One region of the Pseudomonas sp. KH_050 genome, then DNA from elsewhere that is predicted to be linked to it. Evidence: predicted binding sites of a transcription regulator. Region 1 holds the regulator's gene; each other region holds the start of a gene.
What was found. Region 1 encodes sigma-54, which starts transcription at its own class of promoters, with help from an activator protein. Its sites were predicted from a motif close to ANTGGCATNNANNTTGCTNT; they were not measured.

Region 1 (4,382 bases):
TTCACTGATTTCACGACTGCTGTGCCCGAGCGCGGACCGGTCGGCGGGAGCAAGCTCCCTCGCCACAAAAAGCCCTCTGAACACAGATTGTGTACTACTCGCCTTCGTCAAAGTAGCGGTTGATCAGATCGACCAGTGCATCCAGCGCTTCCTGTTCTTGCTCGCCTTCAGTGGCCAGATGGATTTTGGTGCCTTTGCCAGCAGCCAGCATCATCATGGCCATGATGCTTTTGCCGTCGACCGTGGATTCGGGTGTGCGTCCTACTCTGATCGTGCAATCCTTGAACTGACCGGCGACTCCTACGAATTTGGCAGACGCCCGGGCATGCAGGCCCAACTTGTTGATGATTTCAATTTCCAGAGCGGGCATCGCGGTGTGGATCCTTTAGCTAAGGTCGCGGTGGCGAACCTGGACATTCTTCAGGGATTTTTGCAGGACCTGGCCCAGACGTTCGGTCAGGTAGACGGAGCGGTGATGCCCGCCGGTGCAGCCAATGGCGATGGTGACGTAGGCACGGTTGCTGGCGGCGAAACGAGGCAGCCACTTCATCAGGTACGTAGAGATATCCTGGAACATTTCTTCAACATCCGGTTGCGCGGCCAGATACTCGGCTACCGGCTGATCCAGCCCGGATTGCTCGCGTAGTTCGGGTTTCCAGTAGGGATTGGGCAGGCAACGCACGTCGAACACCAGGTCGGCATCGACCGGCATGCCACGCTTGAAGCCAAAGGACTCGACCAGAAACGCCGTCCCCGGCTCCGGCTGGTTCAACAGGCGCAGCTTGATGGTGTCACGCAGTTGATACAGGTTCAGGTTGGTGGTGTTGACCTTCAGGTCTGCAAGGTCGGCAATCGGCCCCAGCAGATTGGTTTCATCGCGAATGGCTTCGGCCAGCGAGCGCTGGGCATTGCTCAGCGGGTGGCGCCGACGGGTTTCCGAAAAGCGCTTGAGCAGGGTTTCTTCGTCGGCGTCCAGATACAGCACATCGCATTGGATGTGTCGGCTGCGCACTTCTTCGAGCAATTGCGGGAAGCGTGTCAGGTGACTGGGCAGGTTGCGCGCATCGATCGAGACGGCGACCAGCGGCTGCGCCAGTTCCGTGTGAATCAACGCGCGCTCGGCCAACTCCGGAAGCAGCCCGGCCGGCAGGTTATCGATGCAGTAATAGCCACTGTCCTCTAGTACATCGAGGGCGGTGCTTTTACCCGAGCCGGACCGGCCGCTGACGATGATCAAGCGCATGATTAACTACCGTTCTGCTCATCCAGGACAACCTGGTACAGGGCTTCATTGGTTAAGGCGCTGCGAAGTTTTTCGCGCACTTCCTTGCGGTCAAGCATGCTGGCTATCTGCCGAAGCAGTTCCAGGTGCGCATCGGTAGCGGCTTCCGGCACCAGCAGGACAAACAGCAGGTCGACCGGGGCGCCATCGATGGCGTCGAAATCTATGGGGGCGTCCAGGTGCATCAAGGCACTGATGGGCGAGGTGCAACCTTTGAGGCGGCAGTGGGGGATGGCGATGCCGTTGCCAAAACCGGTGGAACCGAGTTTTTCACGGGCAATCAGACTCTCGAATACATCTTGCATCTCCAGATCCGGCACTTCGCGGTGGATAAGGTTGGCAATTTGCTCGAGTGCGCGCTTTTTACTGCCGCCCGGCACGTTCACCAAAGAACGGCCGGGGGTCAGGATATTTTCAAGTCGGATCATGGGTTGGGAGTGTTAACGACCTGTTGCGCCCTGGAGGAGGCTCTGGGTCTTTTCCTTATGCTTTTTGAGTTGGCGATCCAGTTTGTCGGTGAGCAGGTCGATCGCAGCATACATGTCGTCATGTTCTGCGTTAGCGACCACTTCACCGCCGTGGATATGCAAGGTGGCTTCGATTTTCTGCTTCAGCTTTTCGACCGTCATCGTGACTTGCACGTTGGTGATCTTGTCGAAGTGCCTTTCCAGTCGGTCGAGTTTTTCGCCGATGTAGGTGCGCAGGGGTTCGGTCACTTCCAATTGGTGTCCACTGATGTTGACTTGCATACAGCTTCTCCTTCGTTGCCAGTGCATAAGGCGGCAGGCTGGCTTGCCTGCCACTAGGCTGTGTCCGAAAACTCACTGAGCTTCAGAACACACCCTGGAACGCTGTGGCGTGGCCCGTTACATCAACCGCTTGCGTTCGCTCGAAGGCGCGATTCCAAGGGATTCGCGGTACTTGGCGACGGTGCGGCGGGCTACCTGAATGCCTTGTGCCTCCAGTAAACCAGCGATCTTGCTGTCACTCAACGGCTTTTTCTGATTTTCCGCGGCAACCAGTTTTTTGATGATCGCGCGAATCGCTGTGGACGAGCATTCACCGCCTTCGGAGGTGCTGACGTGGCTGGAGAAAAAGTATTTCAGTTCGTAGATACCGCGCGGGGTATGCATGAATTTCTGGGTAGTCACCCGGGAAATCGTCGACTCGTGCATGCCGACTGCTTCGGCGATGTCATGCAGGACCAGCGGTTTCATCGCTTCATCGCCGTATTCGAGAAAGCCGCGCTGGTGCTCGACGATCTGGGTAGCGACTTTCATCAGGGTTTCATTACGGCTTTGCAGGCTTTTGATGAACCAGCGCGCTTCCTGCAACTGGTTACGCATGAAGGTGTTGTCGGCGCTGGTGTCGGCGCGGCGGACGAAACCGGCGTACTGCGGGTTGACCCGCAGGCGTGGCACGGACTCCTGATTCAGTTCCACCAGCCAGCGCTCGTTGTCCTTGCGCACGATCACGTCGGGGACGACGTATTCAGCTTCAGTTGACTCGATTTGCGAGCCAGGGCGCGGGTTGAGGCTTTGCACCAGTTCGATGATCTGCCGCAGTTCGTCTTCCTTGAGCTTCATGCGGCGCATCAGCTGGCTGTAATCGCGGCTGCCAAGCAGTTCGATGAAGTCCGTGACCAGGCGCTTGGCCTCGGCCAGCCAAGGGGTCTTGGCTGGCAGTTGACGCAGTTGCAGCAGCAGGCACTCGCCCAGGTTGCGCGCGCCGATACCGGCCGGCTCGAATTGCTGGATGCGATGCAGGACCGCCTCGATCTCGTCCAGTTCGATGTCCAGCTCCGGATCGAAGGCTTCGAGAATCTCCTCGAGGGTTTCGTCCAGGTAGCCCTGATTGTTGATGCAATCGATCAGCGTCACGGCAATCAGGCGATCGGTGTCGGACATCGGCGCCAGGTTCAGTTGCCAGAGCAAATGGCTCTGCAGGCTCTCGCCGGCGGATGTACGGGTGGTGAAATCCCACTCGTCGTCATCGTTGCTCGGCAGGCTGCTGGCGCTGGTCTGGTAAACGTCTTCCCAGGCGGTGTCGACCGGCAGTTCATTAGGAATGCGCTCGTTCCAGTCACCTTCCTCGAGGTTGTCCACCGTCGGGGCGGTTTCCTGATAGGAGGGTTCCTGAACATCGGCATTGGGTTTCTGCTCGATGTTGTCGGCCAGAGGGTCGGCGTTATCGAAGTCGTCGCCTTCTTCCTGGCGTTCGAGCATAGGATTGGACTCCAGGGCCTCCTGGATTTCCTGTTGCAGGTCCAGGGTCGACAATTGGAGCAGGCGGATGGCCTGTTGCAGCTGCGGTGTCATCGTCAGCTGCTGGCCCATTCTCAAGACTAGCGATGGTTTCATGGCAGGGGCTTAACACCTTATTCGCCGGCGCGCATGCGCCATCCACTACAGGGCGCCGGAGCGCCAAACATAAGCAAATTATATGCCTGAAACTGCAGTGTTTGCCTAGAGCGCTGTAACAATAAAAATTAACAAGGTTTCATTGACATCGGCGCTCTGACGATAGCTGAAATCGTCCAGAGTGCTTTTGAGGTGCCTGCGTCAACCAAACCGCTCAATGCTTACAGGCGGAACTCATGCCCCAGATAGACTTCCTTCACCAGTTCGTTGGCCAGGATGGTCTCGGAGTCGCCTTCGGCGATCAGTTGACCGTCGTTGACGATGTAGGCAGTCTCGCAGATATCCAGGGTTTCACGGACGTTGTGGTCGGTGATCAGAACGCCGATACCCTTGGCCTTCAAGTGATGAATGATCTGCTTGATATCGCCTACCGAAATCGGGTCTACGCCGGCGAAAGGTTCGTCGAGCAGGATGAATTTCGGCGCGGTAGCCAGTGCGCGGGCGATTTCCACTCGGCGACGTTCGCCACCGGACAGGCTCATGCCGAGGTTGTCGCGGATGTGGTGAATATGGAATTCCTGCAGCAGGCTTTCCAGCTCCTGGCGACGCCCGGCCTTGTCGAGTTCCTTGCGGGTCTCGAGGATGGCCATGATGTTGTCGGCGACCGATAGTTTGCGGAAGATCGACGCTTCTTGCGGCAGATAACCGATGCCGGCCCGTGCGCGACCGTGCATCGGTTG
Region 2 (4,382 bases), 310 kb from region 1:
GCACGGCAAAACTGCGCCAGGGCGTGATCAAGTTCTGGAGCGAAAGTGAAGTTCTCCTGCGCCAATTGGGACAAGATCGCGCCAGCAGCATCAAGGATTACCTGGTGGATAAAGGTCAGCTGGCCGATGACCGCGTGTACTTCATCGACGCCAGCCTTGGTCAGGCGCAAAGCGATGGGCGGGTGGTCACGCCGCTGCACCTGGAGGCGGAGTGATCATTGCCGCCCGATCGTTCCTCGGCCTGACATTGGCGCTTACCGCCAGCCAGGCACTGGCGGCCGATACCCTGCGCTGTGGCAGTCAATTGATCAGCGTGGGAGACCGTTCCAGCGAGGTTTTGCAGAAGTGTGGCGAGCCGGTTTCCCGTGATGTTCTGGGCTATAAACGCAGCGCCAACAGGCGTGAAGAGTTTCAGGTCGAGGAGTGGGTATACGGGCCGAACAGCGGCATGTATCAGTATCTGCGCTTTGAGGGCAATCGACTGGTGCAGATCAATAGCAAGCGCGGCAACTGATACCTCCCCCTGCCATCCACTCGCAACTTTCCTGCCCCCCAAATAGCACAGGCCCCGACACGAATGCCAGGGCCTGTAATGACCACATCCTTGTGGTCTTTCGCATGAACTTTAAAGGGAGGACCGGCGTATTACTGAATCGCCTGCCGTCCCTCTTCTCCCGGTCCAGGCGAGAAGCTTGAATCTTATTCGGACTTCAGGCCATCAGCCGAAACCGCTTGAACACCTTTGATTTTCTTGGCAATAGCGACTGCCGTTGCTTTCTGTGCGTCAGTTAACGCAACAGTAGAGGACAGCGATACCACGCCCTTGTTGGTTTCGACTTTGATGTCGGTACCAGGAATACCTTTTTCGGTGACCAGGTCAGCCTTCACTTTGGTGGTGATCCACGTGTCGGAAGCAGCTTCCTCGACCTTGGTGACTTCACCTGCCGCGAGGACCATGGGAGCCTGAGTAGCTTGAGTAGTCTGGGCAAATGCGCCATTGGCCACGGTCAGGGTCAGAGCGGTAGCAGTTGCGGCAGCGATTGCGAACTTCTTCATATGAGTAACTCCTGTTCTTCCAGAAAAATCTGCACCCGCATACAGCTTGCGGTTTTTTGGCGCCGACACACAGTGCCGGAGCCTGTAATAAACACATCCCTGTGGTCTTTCGCATGAACCCTTGGAAGGAAGGACCGGCGGATGACCGGGTCATCGCCTATCACCTCTCTTCTCCCTGTCCAGGCGACAAGCTTGAGCCTTATTTGGTTTTCAGGCCGTCAGCCATAACGCCTTTGACACCTTTAATACTCTTGGCGATGGCGATTGCCTTGTCTTTCTCTGCTGGAGTCACCGGATCAGTCGAAGTCAGGGACACAACACCATCCTTGGTATCGACGTTGACACCGATGCCGGGAACATCTTTTTTGGCCATCAGTTCAGTCTTCACTTTGGTGGTGATCCAGGCATCCGTAACATCTTCCTTCGCTTCGGTCATTTCACCTGCAGCCACAACCATAGGCGACTGAGAGGTTTGAGTTTGCGCAAATGCAACGTTGGCCAGGGTCAGGGTCAGAGCGGTAGCAGTTGCGGCAGCGATTGCTAACTTCTTCATTTGAGTAACTCCTGTTCATCCAGAAAGTCTGCGCCATGTCCGGTCTGCAGGGTTACTAGTGATGTTGCAGGCGCTGTGCCAACTAACGATTAGAAAATAAAACTTTATAAATCAATCAGTTATAAAAACCATCCAAATCCGAAATCGTGCAGATTGCATGACTTGAACCTAATCTGCATGCAAGTTGCGGGTTTTCAAGGAAACCTAACATGCTGAATTACCGACTTATTCCAATGGGTTCTTTGGATGGGACGTTACCGAGATAAAAATAGCTCCCGTCGAATCAGATATTAAAAAAAATGCCCCGTCAGACGGGGCATTTTGATTAAACCATACGATTAGCCCGCTGCCGGCGCTGCCGCCGCGGTGCAGCCTTTTGGAGTGTATTCCTCCGTCACACCAGTAGCGCAGGTCCAACCGTTTGATGTGCGCGAGAGCGTGATGGTTTTGCCCAGCACCGGGCCTGGAGCATTGGCAATGGTGCAGACGATTGTGCCAACACCCGTACTGGCTGTACCCGATGCGGTAATCGCGCAATTGGAGGTCGATGCGGTGCCGCCTATCGAAGCCAGGTCCGGGTTTGTCCCCTGGTTGATGATGTCTTCAAAAGGAACTTTCAAGGCGGAGATCTCCGCCAATCCAGCGGTAACCTTGGCTCTGGCCTGATACTTGGAGTACGCCGGTATCGCAAACGTGGCCAAAATGCCGATGATCGCTACCACGATCAACAGCTCAATCAAGGTAAAACCCTTTTGAGTATTCATAGACAAGTTCCAAGCATTAAGTGAAGTCTCATCACCTTAACAGGTTTAAAGCACAGCACCTGCCAGACCGATAAGCCCCTTTCCAGCAGGCGAGCATAGGCGATGGCGCACCGCCATCACCGCAAAAACTGCGCAATGTGAGTTTTTTGTCACCTTACCTCCGCGATTAGGCTCATCCGCCGGACTAGGCTATAAGTCTTTGACTGTTTGCGTTTGGTACTCGAATGAATGACATCGCCCTTTCCGGTCTGGCCAAGCAATTGGTGCTGGCCGAACTGCTCACCGACAAAGGTGCGCAAGCTGTGCAGTCACTGCAAAAAGGACATCGAGGTTCCTGGCGAGACGCAGCTCAAGGAAGGATTTGCCGAGGAACATATCGGCACATTCAAGATCTATGAGCCGGTCGGGTGTGACTTCTGTAACAGCGGGTACAAGGGGCGAGTGGGAATCTATGAGGTGGTGAAGAACACGCCGCAGCTGCAACGTTTGATCATGGCAGAAGGCAATTCACTGGAGATCGACGCCCGGATGCGCAAGGACGGTTTCAACGACTTGCGTACCTCCGGCCTGCTCAAGGTCATGCAGGATATTACCAGCCTCGAGGAAATCAACCGGGTCACCAAGGATTAATCAATGGCGGTCAAAGCAGTAAAAGTCAGTGTTTACACCTGGGACGGCACCGACAGGAAAGGCACCAAAATGACCGGTGAACTGAGCGGTCATAACCCGGCGCTGATCAAGGCGCAGTTGCGCAAGCAAGGTATTACTCCGGGCAAGGTACGCAAGAAAAGCGGCTCGATCTTCAGCGCTGGCAAACGTATTAAACCCCTCGATATCGCCCTGTTCACCCGTCAAATGGCAACCATGATAAAAGCCGGAGTGCCATTGCTGCAGTCCTTCGACATCATCGGCGAGGGTTTCGATAACCCGAACATGCGCAAGCTGGTGGACGAGGTGAAACAGGAAGTCGCCGCTGGCAACACCTTTGCCGCTGCGCTGCGCAAAAAACCCCAGTATTTCGATGATTTGTACTGCAACCTGGTGGACGCCGGTGAACAGGCCGGGGCCCTGGAAACCTTGCTGGAGCGGGTGGCGACCTACAAGGAAAAGAGCGAAAGCCTCAAGGCCAAGATCAAGAAGGCCATGACCTATCCCCTGGCGGTGATCTTCGTTGCAATCATCGTGACCGGCATTCTGCTGATCAAGGTGGTTCCGCAGTTCAAAACGGTATTTAGCGGTTTTGGCGCAGAGCTTCCAACCTTCACCCTGATGGTCATCGCCCTCTCCGAGTTCATGCAGCAATGGTGGTGGCTGATACTGATCGGGATCGCCGCCGCCCTATTCGGTTTGCGCCATGCACGCCAACGCTCTCAACGCTTTCGCGACTGGCTGGACGTCAACCTGTTGAAACTGCCACTGGTGGGCGCGCTGTTGTACAAATCAGCTGTGGCCCGTTATGCCCGCACGCTGTCCACCACCTTTGCCGCTGGAGTTCCGCTGGTCGAAGCCCTGGATTCGGTGGCTGGCGCCACGGGTAACGTGGTGTTCAAGAACGCGGTCAATCGCATCAAGCAGGATGTCTCGACCGGCATGCAGCTGAATTTTTCCATGCGCACCTCCGGGATCTTTCCGAATATGGCGATCCAGATGACTGCCATCGGCGAAGAATCCGGGGCACTGGACGATATGCTGGAAAAGGTCGCCACTTATTACGAGGGCGAAGTCGACAATATGGTCGATAACCTGACCAGCCTGATGGAGCCATTCATCATGGTGATTCTTGGTATCGTCGTCGGCGGTCTGGTGGTTGCCATGTACCTGCCTATCTTCCAACTTGGCTCTGCGATCTGAATATGTCCTTGAGCGATTTTCTGGCCAACGATCCGCTGGCCTTTGTTTTATCAGCGCTGGCCCTGGGCCTGATCGTCGGCAGCTTCCTCAACGTAGTGATCTGGCGCCTGCCAAAAATGCTCGAACGCGAATGGCGGGACCAGGCCCAGGATGTGCTG
Region 3 (4,382 bases), 890 kb from region 1:
CTGATGAAGATCACCCAGATCGACGCCGGGCCGGCGGCCTTGAATACCAGCAGGCCGATCGGCAACCAGGCCAGCGGCGAGACCGGACGTAGCAGGCTGATGATCGGCGCGAACATGCTGCCGAGGAAGGCGAAGCGGCCAATGGCGAAGCCCAGCGGGATACCGAGCAGGGCGGCGAGTCCGAAGCCGATGCCGACCCGGCCAAGGGAGTTGAGCACGTTCCAGCCGATGCCCATGTCGTTCGGACCATTGTCGTAGAACGGGTCGCTGAACAGCTCCAGGGCCGAATACCAGGTAGCCAGCGGGCCGGGCAGGCCCTCGCTACGCGCCGCTATCAACGCCCAGACGGCGATGAACAGAGCGATACCTAATAATGGGGCAATGCCTTCCCTGGCGCGTTGACGCAACCCGTTCAGGAGGGGCGTGCGACGCTCTGGCTGGGTATTCGCCGTAGCGGTGGGCGGCGCTGGCAACTTGAGGGGTGCGTTCATGGCGGTTTGCTCCGGTCAGGCTTTGATGGTGAAGGAATTGGCATAGGCGGCCGGATTGGAGCCGTCCCAGACCTTGCCGTCGATCAGGGTGCTACTGCGCAGCGGACTGCCCGGCACGGCCAGCCCCAGCTGGCTGGCGGCTTCGCCGTAGAGCCTGGTCTGGTTGATGGCCCTGGCCACGCCGGCGTAGTCCACATCTTCCTTGAGCAGACCCCAGCGGCGGAACTGGGTGAGGAACCACATGCCATCCGACTGGTAGGGGTAGTTGACGCTGCCGTCCTTGCAGAAGGACATCGCATGCTCGTCCGACCAGTTGTTGCCCAGTCCGTCCTCGTAGTGGCCGAGGAAGCGTTGCTCGATTACTTCGACGGGCGCATTCACGTAGGCCTTGCCGGCAATCAGCCTGGCGGTGCTTTTCTTGTTCTCCACGCTGGCCTCGATGAACCGGCTGGCGTCGAGCACCGCCATGGTCAGCGCCCGGGCGGTATTGGGGTACTGTTCGACGAAGTCGCGGGTGGTGCCGAGGATTTTTTCCGGGTGGTCCGGCCAGATTTTTTGCGTGGCAAGGGCAGTGAAACCGATGTTCTCGGAGATCGCCCGGGCTCCCCACGGCTCGCCGACACAGAAACCGTCCATATTGCCCACGCGCATGTTGGCAACCATCTGCGGCGGTGGCACGACGATGGTCTTCACCTCGTTCATCGGATTGATGCCGAGGCTGGCGAGCCAGTAATAGAGCCACATGGCATGGGTGCCGGTGGGGAATGTCTGGGCGAAGGTCAGTGGGGTACCGCCTTGCTTGACCTTCGCCGCCAATTGTTCGCCATTGGTCACGCCGGCTTGCTGCAACTGCCTGGAGAGCGTGATCGCCTGGCCGTTCTGGTTCAGCCCCATGAGCATGGCCATGTCTTTCTGCGGCCCGCCGATGCCCAGTTGCACGCCATAGATCAGACCGTAGAGCACATGGGCGGCATCCAGTTCGCCATTGAGCAGTTTGTCGCGTACGCCGGCCCAGGATGCCTCTTTGCTCGGAGTGATGGTCAGACCGTATTTTTCGCCGAAGCCCTGGGTTGCCGCCACCACGACTGACGCGCAGTCGGTGAGCGGAATGAAACCGACCTTCAACGCAGCTTTCTCCGGTGCGTCGCTGCCAGCGGCCCAGACTGCACTGCGCAGGAAGCCAGGCGCGGCCAGATCGAGGGCGGTGATCCCGGCGACAGTGCCGGCCGCCACCAGGGATTGCTTCAGGAAGGCGCGCCGGCCAGGGTGCACCGGGTGTTGCGAGTCACACTCATCAGTCATAGCCACATCCTTTTTTGAGGGCAAACAAAAACGGCGTGCGCCAGGTGCCCTCGATTGAGGGACCTGACGGACGCCGTTGTCCGGGAGTGCGGCACGCCGCCATTGGCGTGCTGCGTGAAGCTGTTAATCAGTAGTAGCAAAGGGCTTGCCAGGTTTCTGGCCGACCTTTTTGATCGCGCTAAAAACATAATATAAACAAAGGCTTGGAGTGATTCGGTGATGTTCTCTCAACGGATGTCGAGAGCGCGGAGAGCCGGGGGAGCGAAGCGCTGATCGTTTGTTGGGCGGCTAAGGTGCGAGGTGAACCAAAACGGCTCTCCTGCGCACCGTTGCGAAGTGAGTAGAGATAGTCCTCAGCGCAGATCCCGACGGATAGCGTCGAGGCGTTCATCGAGCAGAGGAGTGAGAAGGGCGTAGCACTGCGCTGCGGTAATCGACACTACCGGCGGGCTGATCAGCCCGTTTTGCAGCCGTTCGAGAGCGTCGAGCAGCGAGCGGGGGGCATGCTTGATCAAGCGTTGGTGCAGGTACTGCAATTGAATCAGCATGTCCAATGGGCAACGCCGATGGGCGGCGGCGCGCACCGACAGGCCGCGCAGTCGCCCCAGGTCTTCCAGTTCCCAGCAACGCTCGGCGATGACCGGGGGCTGCAGACTGAGCGCACAGCGATGCAATTCGAGGTGCTGGAGGGTACCGAGCAAGTCTTGTATCGACTGGCAATGACCTTCGAAATCCGCAGGGTCGCGGCGTAATGCCTGCCAGGCCTCGCGTTGCAGGGAGCACGGCCAGTCCTTCCAGCGTTGATCGAGCGAGTCACCCAGCGCCCGGCAGCGCTGCCGGGCCTCAGGGGTGGTCTGTCCGCCGAGTCCGCGATGCTGCTGCAAGCCTTGCAGCAGGTCGAGGCCCAGCAAGAGCGCCTTTCGCAGGCCAGAGTCACCCCGTGGTAGCGGGGTTCGGCGGGGTTGCCCGCCATCGAATGCTGTGACCAATTGTGGGTTCATGGGTGGCCCCCGACGGTGAGTTGGTTGAGATAGCGGGTCAGGTCGTGCAGTGCATGGGTCTGGGTGCTCTGCTCCTGCACCGCCCCATTGACCTGTTGCAACTGTTCGCTGAGGGAATGATTGGCTTGTTGGTGCTCGCTGAGCGCCTGTTGCATGGCGCCGAGGTGTTGCAGATTGGTCTGGCTGCGTTGCGCCAGGTCGTCGAGATTGGCGGCGAGTTGCTCACTCTGTTGGCTACCGGCTTCCAGCAATGCGCGGTGCTCTTTGACCTCGCCATCCACCTGGAGCACTGCCGTGGCAATCGCTGTCGCGGCCGTGGTGATTTCGTGAGTAGCCCGGTCGGTGGCCTGGGCCAGGTTGCGGACCTCCGCGGCGACCACGGCGAAACCGCGACCGTGTTCGCCAGCGCGGGCGGCCTCGATGGAGGCGTTGAGGGCCAACAACTGGGTCTGCCTGGACAGTGCCTGAATGCTATTGACGGTGTTTTCCACTGCGCTAGTGCGCTGCAGCAATGCTTCCACGGCCAGTGCGGTATTGCCCAGGCTGTGCTGAATGGCGAGCATGCTGCCACCCACTGAGCGTGCCTCCAGACAACCGGCATCGCTCTGGGCATGGGCGTCGGCAAAAGCTGCCAACGCACCTTGGGCCAGGGCGTCGATGCTGTGCAGGGTCTGATCGATTTGCTCGCTGGCGGCAGCGATCATGGCGATTCGTTGGCTTTGTTCCTCACCCTGATCGCGGGCCTGCCGGGCCATTTGCTGCAGGGCGTGGCTGGCGAACTGTACTTCGCTGCGCAATCGTTCGTTGTTGCGCAGCTGCCTGCTGGCCGCCACCAGTAGCGTCGCCGGGTCGGCATCCCCGGAGCTGTGTAGCAGCCGTGCCAGTTCGGTGTTCCAGAATGCCTGTAGATGGCGTTGCCGGCGTTCGCGAAGGTGCCAGGCGCAACCCAGGTAAAGGACGCCAGGTATCAGCGTCAGAGCGCTTGCCGGTCGTTCGGCCAGCGCCAGACCACAGGCGCCGAGGGCCAGTCCGAGGGGTAACCAGAGGCCGATCCTGCTGCGTTCGAGCAGGGCCATGCCGGGTCCAAACAATGCCCTGAGTGCAATGCCGGCAGGGCGCGACTTGTCGACAACGTTGTGCGGAGTTGCGATGGCATGACCCGGAGGGAACATTCCTTGAGCAGACATGAGAATTTCCTTTATGCCGGGATAAAAAGCAAAAACGGCGCACGCCCACCCTGCGCAATGCGAAGGGGAGCGGACGCCGTTGCCCGTGATATTTGCGAAACCATCGTCGTTGATGGCTCAAGCCTGATCAGACGTAAGCAAGTTGTTTGCCAGCCTTCGCCATCGACAGCAGGCGTATCACCCATGCAGTGAAAAGGCCGGCTCCATTCGATCACCATGACCAGTGACGGGCCGGCGGTGAACGCGCTTGCAGTGAAAACCGGATCAGGAGGAGGACAGGCTTATCCGGTTTTTCTTCAGCCCTCATCCTGGTTTCACTTCGCAGGCGGCGAAGGCAGAAAAGGCAATCAACGCACCAGTCACGGGAATTGCCGAGCCGCAGTGCGCTGTTCTGGGTCGAG
Region 4 (4,382 bases), 3.3 Mb from region 1:
GGTTAGAACTCAACACAGGTTGACGCCGCAACGACGTCAACACCTTGGCTCGCGACGCCGGCAGCGAGCCGCCAAAGGCAGAGTTTTTCTGCCCGACCTCGATTGAGGTCGACGGGACATTACACAGTCAACAAGTGAGGGAAACACCCTATGAGAAGACTTAAGCGTGATCCGTTGGAAAGAGCATTTTTACGCGGATATCAATATGGCGTTGGTGGCAAATCCCGTGAGCTTTGCCCATTTACTCTACCGTCGGTACGCCAAGCCTGGATTAACGGCTGGCGAGAAGGACGCGGCGACAACTGGGACGGTATGACCGGCACTGCGGGTATCCACAGACTCAACGAACTTCACGCCGTCGGCTAAACAGGGCACATACTCCGACACCAAAATCTGAATACACAACGACTTACCATGCTCGTCCCATCCGGACGGCGGGCTTCGGCCCAAGGGCTCCTTCGAGGGGCCCTTTTTTATGGGCGCTGAATGGCTGAACACATTTCCCATGCAGGAGCTGCCGAAGGCTGCGATCTTTTGATCTTGCTTTTCGGCTTTCGGAGCCCGAACAAAAATCAAAATGAAAAGATCGCAGCCTGCGGCAGCTCCTACGGTTAATCGCCTTTAGCGCAACGCCGCGATGGCATCCACCGACTGGCGAATCAGCGCCGGGCCTTTGTAGATAAAGCCCGAGTACAACTGCACCAGGCTGGCACCGGCGGCGATTTTCTCAGCCGCGTGCCTGCCTTCGGTGATGCCGCCCACGGCGATGATCGGCAGGCGCCCGGCCAATTCGCCAGCCAGCACCTTGACGGTATGGGTGCTCTTGTCGCGAACCGGTGCGCCCGACAGGCCACCCGCCTCGTCGCCATGCTCCATGCCTTCGACGCCGACGCGGCTCAGGGTGGTGTTGGTGGCGATCACCGCATCCATCCCGGTTTCGATCAAGGCCCGGGCCACTTGCACGGTTTCTTCGTCGGTCATGTCCGGGGCAATCTTGATGGCCAGCGGTACCCGCTTGCCATGGCGCTGCGCCAGTTCTTCCTGGCGCTGATGCAGGGCTTCAAGCAGTTGCTTGAGCGAATCGCCGAACTGCAGGCTACGCAGGCCCGGAGTATTCGGTGAGCTGACATTGACTGTCACATAGCTGGCATGGGCGTAAACTTTATCCAGACAGATCAGGTAGTCATCGACTGCGCGTTCAACCGGCGTATCGAAGTTCTTGCCAATGTTGATGCCCAGGATGCCCTTGTATCTGGCTGCCGCGACCCGGGCCAGCAAGTGATCGACACCGAGGTTATTGAAACCCATGCGGTTGATGATCGCCTCGGCTTCCGGCAAGCGGAAAATCCGTGGTTTCGGATTGCCCGGTTGCGGACGCGGCGTGATGGTGCCGATCTCGACGAAGCCGAAACCCAACTGGGCAAAGCCATCGATGGCCGCGCCGTTTTTGTCCAGGCCTGCCGCCAGACCCACCGGGTTGGGAAAGTCCAGGCCCATGACGTTCACCGGCATCCGCGCAGGCGCCTTGCACAGCAAGCCATTGAGGCCCAAACGCCCGCCCGCGCCGATCAGGTCCAGGGACAGATCGTGGGAGGTTTCCGGGGAAAGTTTGAACAACAGCTGACGGGCCAGGGTGTACATGGGCGGGTTTGACTCGGTTGGCGGCGAAATAAGCCGGCGATTATAGCCGGGCAACGGGGCCGTACGCGAGGCGCTCGATGAAATCTACGGTGAATGGCATATGCCTTGCAGCACAGATTGCATCAATACTCATACCAACGACGGGATGAGTCCCAAGTTGTTATTGAAAGAACTGCGGCGTCGTCACCCGGCTTGCTCTGGCAAGGGACCCGGGTACGACGCTTTTTTATGGAAGGTGCACACCTGATGAACGAATTTCCAGCAGGCCCCCTGGCCTGGGTCAATGGCAGCGATGCTCCGGAAAAGAGCGCGATCAACCTCGGCTTCATGGCCCTGAGCGATTGCGCCTCGGTGGTGGTCGCGGCCACCCAGGGCTTCGCCCAACCCTACGGCCTGACCCTGAACCTCAAACGCCAATCCTCCTGGGCCAGCCTGCGGGACAAGTTGGTTAGCGGTGAACTGGATGCGGCCCACAGTCTTTATGGCTTGATCTACGCGGTGCACCTGGGCATCGGCGGCGTCGCCGCTACCGATATGGCGGTGCTCATGGGCCTGAACCAGAACGGCCAAAGCATCAACCTGTCCCACGGCCTGCAAGCCCGTGGCGTGACCGGTCCTGAAGCGCTGGAGCGACACGTGCACCAAAGTCGCGCAAAGCTGACCTTCGCCCAGACCTTTCCCACCGGCACCCACGCCATGTGGCTTTATTACTGGCTAGCCAGCCAGGGCATCCATCCGCTGCAGGATGTCGACAGCGTGGTGGTGCCGCCGCCGCAAATGGTCGCGCACCTGCAAGCCGGGCGCATCGACGGTTTTTGTGTCGGCGAGCCCTGGAGCGCAAGCGCGGTGCGCCAGGAGTTGGGATTCACCATCGCCACCACTCAAACCATCTGGCCCGACCATCCGGAAAAGGTCCTGGGCTGCACCCGCGCATTTGTCGAGCAGTACCCGAACGCCGCCCGCGCACTGGTCATGGCGATCCTCGAAGCCAGTCGTTTTATCGAACAGAGCGTCGAGAATCGGCAAAGCACCGCTCAATTGTTGAGCGCCCGCGAATACCTGGATGCGCCCCTGGACTGCATCCAGCCACGGCTGCTCGGCGATTATGCCAACGGCCTCGGCAATTGCTGGCAAGACCCGCATGCCCTGCGCTTCCATGGTGCGGGCGCGGTCAACCTGCCGTACCTGTCCGACGGCATGTGGTTCATGACCCAGTTCCGTCGCTGGGGCTTGCTGCGTGATGATCCGGACTACCTCGGCGTCGCCCGTCAGGTTCAGCAACTCGAGCTGTACCGCGAGGCAGCGAGCGCGGTTGGCGTCAGCCACAGCGGTGAAGCCATGCGCAGCAGCCAATTGATCGACGGTAAAATCTGGGACGGTTGCGACCCGGTCGGTTATGCCAGCGGCTTCAAGTTGCACGCCATGGCCGACGCCTGCGCCCTTCTTGCCAACCGCTGACAGGAGACTGCGAATATGTTGCGTATCCTGCTGATCAACGACACCGCGAAAAAAGTCGGACGGCTCAAGGCAGCCCTGACCGAGGCCGGGTTTGAGGTGATCGACGAGTCCGGCCTGACCATCGACCTGCCGGCACGCGTCGAAACGGTGCGTCCGGATGTGATTTTGATCGATACCGAGTCACCGAGCCGCGATGTGATGGAGCAAGTGGTGCTGGTCAGCCGCGACCAGCCACGACCGATCGTCATGTTTACCGATGAACATGACCCGGACGTGATGCGTCAGGCCATAAAGTCCGGGGTCAGCGCCTACATCGTCGAAGGCATCCACGCCGCGCGCCTGCAACCGATCCTCGACGTGGCCATGGCCCGCTTCGAAAGCGACCAGGCCTTGCGCGCCCAACTCCAGGCCCGCGACCAGCAACTGGCCGAGCGCAAGCGCATCGAACTGGCCAAGGGCTTGCTGATGAAGATGAAGGACTGCAATGAAGAAGAGGCCTACACCCTGATGCGCCGCCAGGCCATGAGCCGCCAGCAGAAACTGATACAGGTGGCCGAGCAGATTATTGCCATGAGTGAGTTGTTGGGCTGAAGTCCTGCGGCGCCTGGAAAACCGTTAAAGATCGCAGCCTGCGGCAGTTCCTACAGGATCGCGGGCACCCGCAATTTTGTGGGTCGACCGGATCGGCGTAGGAGCTGCCGCAGGCTGCGATCTTTTCGGCCACACCAAAAAAATCAAACTCTGGCGCGGCTCTTGCAAACCAATCCATACAGGTAACCAACGGCGGTTGCCCCACCTACGACAAAGACGTCGCACACCCTACTCGCCCACGCAGCGAATCGGGTTGCGGCGTTTTTTTCGTTTTTGGCCCCATAGCCCGGGGCCGGTGGTGCGGCCTTCAGGGCACTCCACATGAAAGCTCATGACTCCTTTCGAGACTCTTTACAGCTGAGGTGCGCGATGAATTCAAGCTTCTGGAAATCCGGCCACACCCCGACACTGTTCGCGGCCTTCCTCTATTTCGACCTGAGCTTCATGGTCTGGTACCTGCTCGGCCCTTTGGCGGTGCAGATCGCCACCGACCTGCAACTGACTACCCAGCAACGCGGCATGGTAGTCGCCACGCCAATTCTGGCCGGTGCCATCCTGCGCTTTTTCATGGGCTTGCTGGCTGATCGCCTGTCACCCAAGACCGCCGGGTTGATCGGCCAGGTGATCGTCATCTGCGCGCTGTTCGGCGCCTGGAAGCTGGGCATCCACAGCTATGAGCAAGCCTTGGTGCT

Region 2: AC3IUA_RS03700 (pilin) is a predicted target of sigma-54. The motif match lies at 2,421-2,440, and genes of this name have one in related genera.
Region 3: AC3IUA_RS09240 (CmpA/NrtA family ABC transporter substrate-binding protein) is a predicted target of sigma-54. The motif match lies at 1,927-1,946, and genes of this name have one in related genera.
Region 4: AC3IUA_RS19935 (CmpA/NrtA family ABC transporter substrate-binding protein) is a predicted target of sigma-54. The motif match lies at 1,734-1,753, and genes of this name have one in related genera.

Annotation. Positions count from the first base shown of each region.
Region 1 covers NZ_CM174478.1:1,108,376-1,112,757, forward strand. The annotation lists partial or broken gene aspA (aspartate ammonia-lyase) at 1-48, shown strand, start outside; gene AC3IUA_RS05105 (HPr family phosphocarrier protein) at 95-370, opposite strand; gene rapZ (RNase adapter RapZ) at 386-1,243, opposite strand; gene ptsN (PTS IIA-like nitrogen regulatory protein PtsN) at 1,246-1,710, opposite strand; gene hpf (ribosome hibernation-promoting factor, HPF/YfiA family) at 1,723-2,031, opposite strand; gene AC3IUA_RS05125 (RNA polymerase factor sigma-54) at 2,149-3,642, opposite strand; gene lptB (LPS export ABC transporter ATP-binding protein) at 3,864-4,382, opposite strand, start outside.
Region 2 covers NZ_CM174478.1:794,963-799,344, reverse strand. The annotation lists gene AC3IUA_RS03720 (DUF748 domain-containing protein) at 1-215, shown strand, start outside; gene AC3IUA_RS03715 (DUF2845 domain-containing protein) at 218-514, shown strand; gene AC3IUA_RS03710 (BON domain-containing protein) at 700-1,056, opposite strand; gene AC3IUA_RS03705 (BON domain-containing protein) at 1,256-1,609, opposite strand; gene AC3IUA_RS03700 (pilin) at 1,948-2,373, opposite strand; partial or broken gene AC3IUA_RS03695 (ATPase, T2SS/T4P/T4SS family) at 2,668-3,003, shown strand; gene AC3IUA_RS03690 (type II secretion system F family protein) at 3,007-4,224, shown strand; gene AC3IUA_RS03685 (prepilin peptidase) at 4,227-4,382, shown strand, end outside.
Region 3 covers NZ_CM174478.1:1,998,107-2,002,488, forward strand. The annotation lists gene ntrB (nitrate ABC transporter permease) at 1-491, opposite strand, end outside; gene AC3IUA_RS09240 (CmpA/NrtA family ABC transporter substrate-binding protein) at 507-1,793, opposite strand; gene AC3IUA_RS09245 (hypothetical protein) at 2,147-2,794, opposite strand; gene AC3IUA_RS09250 (methyl-accepting chemotaxis protein) at 2,791-3,981, opposite strand.
Region 4 covers NZ_CM174478.1:4,390,886-4,395,267, forward strand. The annotation lists gene rmf (ribosome modulation factor) at 151-366, shown strand; gene AC3IUA_RS19930 (quinone-dependent dihydroorotate dehydrogenase) at 622-1,641, opposite strand; gene AC3IUA_RS19935 (CmpA/NrtA family ABC transporter substrate-binding protein) at 1,888-3,099, shown strand; gene AC3IUA_RS19940 (ANTAR domain-containing response regulator) at 3,115-3,690, shown strand; gene AC3IUA_RS19945 (nitrate/nitrite transporter) at 4,060-4,382, shown strand, end outside.